3 regions of the Solibacillus sp. FSL H8-0538 genome follow, and region 3 is predicted to be linked to each of the others. Evidence: predicted binding sites of a transcription regulator. Region 3 holds the regulator's gene; each other region holds the start of a gene.
What was found. Region 3 encodes CtsR, which represses protease genes until heat stress. Its sites were predicted from a motif close to ATGGTCAATAAAGGTCAAACA; they were not measured.
Positions count from the first base shown of each region.

Region 1 (2,270 bases), 630 kb from region 3:
CCAACCAACGTTTTTAATTTCTGTCTCTACACCCATTTCTTCACCGATCGCTGCTAAAATCTCAGCATCAATTCCGACAACATTTCCTTTGTCATCCAGATACTCGAATGGTGCGTAAGTTGCCTCAGTACCTGCAACGATTTTTGTGATGTTGCCACCCGTATCTTTTGTTGAGCTATCCTCTGCACCACAAGCCGCTAAAATCATTGACGCAGCTGCAAATGGAGCAATTATTTTAAAGAATTTACTTGTTTTCATAATAATATTCCTCCTAAATAAATTAATGTTTTGTATACTGAATCATCAATACTTCGGTTTATTATACTGTTTGCCGAATTAATATACAACACCGAATTTTATAAATAATGATTATTATTGCACCGAAATGAATTTTTATAAACTATTCTACTATAGAAATTTAGTTTTATTCGAAAGACACATCTCCCCCAATATAGGGAGAGATGATGCCCTTCCTTATGTAGATAGGAAAGTTATACTTTTCTATCTACCAAATAAATATTCATATGACAAATCCCTTTTAGGCAAAAAAAAACGTCACATTTTGAGCATGTGACGTTTTTTATATAGTTGACGTTAACTGTTAAATGGAAATATTGTAAAAATTAGTATAAAGAGGATGAATTTGGGATAAAATAAATCGGTACAGTGTTCATACTATCCCAACCCTATTCATTCCCCATTGTATCTAATCAAGCTGCTAAACTAATCGCTACAATTGGGTAATAGCTATAAAATATATAAATTAAACAGTAAAATGGCGCCCTCGGAGGGAATCGAACCCCCAGCGGAAGAACCGGAATCTTCAGTGTTATCCATTACACCACGAGGACTAAGTATAAGAAAACAGTAAAATCATAAAGCGGATGAAAATAGGATGCTAAAACCTATTAACTGATTTTAGGCATTTTGACAATTTACTTCATGACTTTCCTATTATACAAAGGTCAGACGTACTTTTCAACTACCAATATCAGACTTTATATTTGACCATCATTGACTATTCTGTGTATGATAAGATTACAGCTGAAGTTATTTCCAATTTCAGCATAAAGTATACGAATTTACCCTTTATTAAAGGAGGATTTCCTAATGAATTTAATCCCTACAGTTATTGAGCAAACAAACCGCGGTGAACGTGCTTACGACATCTACTCACGTTTATTAAAAGACCGTATCATCCTACTAGGAAGTGCAATTGATGACAACGTAGCAAACTCAATCGTTGCCCAGCTACTTTTCTTAGAAGCTGACGATCCAGAGAAAGATATTTCTCTATACATTAACTCTCCAGGTGGATCAATCACAGCTGGTATGGCAATTTATGACACAATGAATTTCATCAAACCAAAAGTACAAACAATTTGTATCGGTATGGCGGCTTCAATGGGTGCATTCTTACTTTCAGCTGGTGAACCAGGCAAACGTTTTGCCCTACCAAATGCTGAAGTGATGATTCACCAACCACTTGGTGGCGCACAAGGTCAAGCAACTGAAATCGAAATCGCAGCAAAACGTATTTTATTCTTACGTGACAAATTAAACCGTATCATGGCAGCAAACACTGGCCAAGATTACGAAACACTTGCTCGTGATACAGATCGTGATAACTTCAAAACAGCTGAAGAAGCAAAAGCTTACGGCTTAATCGATCACATCATCGATCGCTCAGTTGAAAAGAAATAATTAGTATGTTAGAAAGGTATTTTACCCAGAAGTGGGTGAGATACCTTTTTTGTTTGGATTTAGAGTTAATTCAATTACATACCAGTAAGTGCGCCCACCATATTCTACACTCCTAGCATTTTTTCTCCACTTTTAGAAAGACACAACTCGCCCAAAATAGGGCGAGTTGATGTCCTTACTTATGCAGTTAAGAAAGTTATACTTTCTTAACCGCTAAAATATAACTCAATGTTCTCGACTAACTGCTCCGTAACAAAATGACTACCGTTGTCAATAAATTGGTCTGCTTTCGCGCAGCAGCGGTCCAAATACGTTTTACTTTCCTCACTCCAAGCAAGCGGAAATCACCTAATCCGTGATGCCATGTACTAGTAAAACCTTTATTTGTTCCATTGTGGCTTGTAGAAATTTTATGACAGCTAGCTGTCATAAATAACCACTCATCGCCACAATGGATGCTAATGACTGTCATTAAGAAAGAACCAACTAAAAATATGCTCACTAAACTGCAGTTAGCGAGCATACTCCTTAGTCTTCTTGTTCGATTAATTTTGCTAAAGACTCCA
Region 1 covers NZ_JBBOPI010000001.1:3,045,929-3,048,198, forward strand. The annotation lists gene MHH87_RS14550 (basic amino acid ABC transporter substrate-binding protein) at 1-258, opposite strand, end outside; tRNA gene MHH87_RS14555 (tRNA-Arg) at 777-851, opposite strand; gene clpP (ATP-dependent Clp endopeptidase proteolytic subunit ClpP) at 1,111-1,704, shown strand; gene MHH87_RS14565 (hypothetical protein) at 1,943-2,176, opposite strand; gene MHH87_RS14570 (HPr family phosphocarrier protein) at 2,233-2,270, opposite strand, start outside.
Region 1: a site for CtsR is predicted at 1,002-1,022, ahead of clpP (ATP-dependent Clp endopeptidase proteolytic subunit ClpP). Genes of this name have one in related genera too.

Region 2 (2,270 bases), 2.9 Mb from region 3:
CAAGCTGCATAATTCGGCGTGTTACGATATCTAGCTCTTGCGGCATTGAGTCAATTTCTGTACGAATCATTGCACAGGCTTCATCAATTAAATCAATCGCTTTATCTGGTAAAAAACGTTCTGTAATATAACGATTTGATAGCTGGGCTGAGGCAATAATGGCACGATCATGAATACGTACCCCATGATGTAGCTCAAAGCGCTCCTTCAAGCCTCGTAAAATTGATACCGTATCCTCGATTGACGGCTCACGTACAAGCACTTGCTGGAAGCGCCGTTCAAGTGCAGGATCCTTTTCAATATACATGCGGTACTCATCTAGTGTTGTCGCTCCGATACAATGTAACTCACCACGCGCAAGCATCGGCTTCAGCATATTGCCAGCATCCATCGCCCCATCCGTTTTTCCTGCACCCACAATTGTATGGATTTCATCGATAAATAAAATAATACGGCCTTCTGACTCCTTTACTTGCTTCAAAACACCTTTTAACCGTTCTTCAAATTGACCACGGTAGCTAGCACCTGCAATTAATGAACTCATATCAAGCTCGTATAGTAGACAGTCCTTTAGCCCTTCTGGTACATCCTTGCGTACAATTCGCTGTGCTAGCCCTTCGACAATAGCGGTTTTCCCTACACCTGGCTCCCCTATTAACACCGGATTGTTTTTCGTCTTACGCGATAAAATACGTATAACATTGCGAATTTCCTCGTCACGGCCAATTACTGGATCCATTTTCCCAATTTTTACTTCTTCTATTAAATTCCGTCCAAACTGTTCTAATGGTGTACGGTCATCTTGCTGCTTTTGAAATTGCATAAAATCACTCCCCTTTAAAGTTTGACCTTTATTGACTAATTAAATTATAGGAGGACTTACACGAAAATGCAAAAATTCACTTCCTTATTTTTACCGTTCATCCCGTGGAAAATGTGTTATCATGTTTGTATAAATGAAGAAGTAATTATTTCACAAACTTACTCCATTTTTTGTAAAGGACGTGATCTTTATCGTTACATTAAACTCTTTACCGTTGAAAATTACTCAACTTTTCCAGGAGCATGGCGTTCACACTAAAGCGGAAAAAGGAAGTCACATTTTCCAAGAAGGCGAGCGTGCAGAAAGTATTTTTCTTATTCAAAGTGGTACGATTCAAATAAGTAAAGAAACAGAGAGCGGCAAGGAATTAACGATCCGTATTTGTAGTAACGAAGGCTTAATTGGAGAAAGTTTATTGTTTTGCAAATTGAATTATCATGCCACAACTGCAAAGGCACTTGAAGCATCCGAGCTACTTGTTGTACATAACGACGCATTGGAGCTTCTGTTAACAGAGCATCCTTCTTTAATGATGGACTATTTGAAATGGATTCAAACAGAAAATATGAAAAACCAAAGCCGCCTGCGCGATTTAGTGCTTCATGGCAAAAAAGGCGCGCTATTTTCGACGCTAATTCGTTTAGCAAATACGTACGGGGAATTTCGTTCAGAAAATGAAATTTACATTAATTATGCATTAACGAATACCGAAATGGCCAATCTCTGTGCGACCAGCAGAGAAATGATTAACCGTATGCTTAATGATTTAAAAAAGCATGGCGTTATTACCATTGGAAAAGGCTATATAACGATCCTCGATTTACAATTTTTAAAGGACGAAATTGACTGCGAGAACTGCCCGCTTTCGATTTGTCGAATTGATTAGGGCTCGCACGACGAGGGTCAGTTAGTCGTTATCGCAGGATGTGACGCTCTTAGGCTCAGTACTTTAAAGTCACAACGTTAAACCGACCAATCCCCTGCTTGTATCCAATAAATTAACAAGTAGATTAAACATACAAAAATCCCATTGCACTAACGCAACGGGATTTCATCATTTATTAGCGAACGCCTAAAGCCATTTTCGCATAGCGCGACATATTGTCCTTTGACCATGCTGGCTGCCAAACGATATTTACTTCTGTTTCTTTTACTTCTGGTAATTCACCAAGCGCTGTTTTTACTTGGTCTACAATTACTGGTCCTAGTGGGCAACCCATTGACGTTAAAGTCATATTTACGGTTGCTACGCCTTCTTCGTTTAAATCTACCTCATATACTAATCCTAAGTTGACAATATCAATGCCGAGCTCAGGGTCAATTACATTTTCTAATGCTCCAAACATACTATCTTTCATATCTTGATCAATCGCCATTTTCGTTTCCCCTTTCACGATGGTGTTAACTGTAATCATATCAGAACTTACGATTTAAGCCAAATGTTGCG
Region 2 covers NZ_JBBOPI010000001.1:772,919-775,188, reverse strand. The annotation lists gene MHH87_RS03490 (ATP-dependent Clp protease ATP-binding subunit) at 1-823, opposite strand, end outside; gene MHH87_RS03485 (Crp/Fnr family transcriptional regulator) at 1,038-1,709, shown strand; gene MHH87_RS03480 (metal-sulfur cluster assembly factor) at 1,885-2,199, opposite strand; gene MHH87_RS03475 (prolyl oligopeptidase family serine peptidase) at 2,254-2,270, opposite strand, start outside.
Region 2: a site for CtsR is predicted at 842-862, ahead of MHH87_RS03490 (ATP-dependent Clp protease ATP-binding subunit). Genes of this name have one in related genera too.

Region 3 (2,270 bases):
AGAGGATGTCCTTTATTATGTCGTTAAGAAAGTCATACTTTCTTAACGACTAAAAAAAGTAAATATGAGAGGTTGATATACATGGATTTAAAATGGTCAAAAGTAATTATTCATGCCAGTGCGTTTTTTGCGCCATTTTTAGTACCGATATTATTTTTCGTAATTAGTTCGGATGAAGAGGTAAAACGTTTGTCTATTCAGGCATTATTATTTCAAATTGTGATGGGGATTTTAGTAGCAATTTCAGGCTTCTTCAGCGTTTTTATAATTGGCCTTCCATTCTTAATCGTGTTCCTATTGATGTGGGTAGTTGCCCCGATTATTGGGATTGTCAAAGCACTAAACGAAACATCGTGGAATTACCCAATTGTTGGTCGTTGGGTATAACGTGTGAGCAGTGAAACCTTAATACAGGTTTTGCTGTTTTTTTTATTGTGAAGGAAATTATAAAATTTCACTATGTGGATAATATTCAAATAAGTACACCCAACTTCCAGTCGAAAACGCCAGCCCCTTAAAGGTCGCGGTCTGTCTTCGGGTTGAAAGCAAAGAACACCTTCACTTTGGACTCTTCTGCGCTTGTCGGGGCGAAGCAGGCGCATGAACACGTTAGTTCTTTTGGCAAAGAAGTTATAATTTGCATTTCGTTTTTTGACTATTGTATATTTAAGTCAAAGATAGTCAAAGTCAGTCGTTCAAATGAGGTGAGGTAAAAAAATGCAGAATATTACTGACATTATTGAAGGGTATTTGAAGGATGTTATTGAATTACAAGGACAAGGGTATATTGAAATAAAGCGAAGCGAACTTGCTGATAAATTTCATTGTGTACCGTCGCAAATTAATTACGTCATTAATACTCGTTTTACAGCAGAACATGGCTACTTGGTGCAAAGCAAGCGTGGTGGTGGTGGTTATATCCGAATTTTACGTGTAACCGTTCATTCAAGAACCGACTTACTGGATGAAATGGATGCACAGGTTGGCAACGGCATTGCACAAGCGAGTGCGGAGCATATGATATACCGACTGCTAAACGAAGATGTAATTTCGGAACGGGAAGCGAATATAATGCGTGTAGTAATAGACCGCTCTACAATACCCCTGCCAATACCACTACGAGATGAGATTCGAGCATATATACTAAAAGCGATGTTGCGAACAATTAAATTTGAAAAATTATAGGGGTGTTGACACGTGATATGTGAACATTGTAAACAAAGACATGCAAATGTTACCGTGACGCAAGTTCAAAGCGGTCAAAAGTTTGAACGTCATTATTGTGAAGTTTGCGCAGCGCAATTCCATCCATTTCAATTTGAAGTAAAAGAAGAACCGGTTTCCCTTCAACAGCTCGTTTCGAATTGGCTCAATGTACCATTCCCAAAAAACGTACAGGAGGAGAAACAAAATCCGGACAAAAAACTACTCTCTTGCCCGTCCTGTGGTTTTACGTATCGTCATTTTTTAAATAAAGGGAGGTTCGGCTGCGCACAGTGTTATGAAACGTTCAGAGATCAGCTTCCTAATGTATTAAAGAGACTACAAGCAGGAACGAAGCACATCGGTAAGGCAGATGGTGAACAGTTGCATATCGGACAATGGTTACAACAAATTGCTGCGATTCGCGAACAAATGAAACAGGCGATTGCGGAGGAGCAGTTTGAAGAAGCTGCTAAAATGCGAGATGAAATTCGGATGCTAGAAAGCAGAGTCCATGCGGGAGGTGTCGATTTCAAATGAATATCGAGCACTTTTTAACAAATGCCGCTCCGAGCTGGATGATAGTAGATGCACAGCAGACGGATATTGTCATGAGCACGCGTATTCGACTGGCGCGTAATTTAGCCGATCTCAAATTCCCAATTAGCTTTTCAGAGCAAGAGGCTAAGCTAGTCAATGATAAGGTGATGCAAGCCCTGCTATCACTAAATGAAGAACAACTGCACTTTTCTTATTTCACGATTAAAGATATGCCGATTCTACAGCGTCAAATACTTGTAGAAAAACACTTAATTAGCCCGTACTTAGCAAAAAATGAAAAAGTCGCGTCCGTATTTTTAACGGACAATGAAGCAATGAGCGTCATGGTCAATGAAGAAGATCATATTCGCATTCAATGCTTAGCACCGGGCATGCAAATAGAAGAGGCATATGAGGCAGCTAGTCGTATTGATAGTTATTTACGAAGGAAGATACCCTATGCCTATCACGAACGATATGGCTACTTAACGAGCTGTCCAACGAATGTGGGCACCGGTCTCCGAGCT
Region 3 covers NZ_JBBOPI010000001.1:3,677,230-3,679,499, reverse strand. The annotation lists gene MHH87_RS17650 (DUF4870 domain-containing protein) at 82-387, shown strand; gene MHH87_RS17645 (CtsR family transcriptional regulator) at 718-1,185, shown strand; gene MHH87_RS17640 (UvrB/UvrC motif-containing protein) at 1,198-1,743, shown strand; gene MHH87_RS17635 (protein arginine kinase) at 1,740-2,270, shown strand, end outside.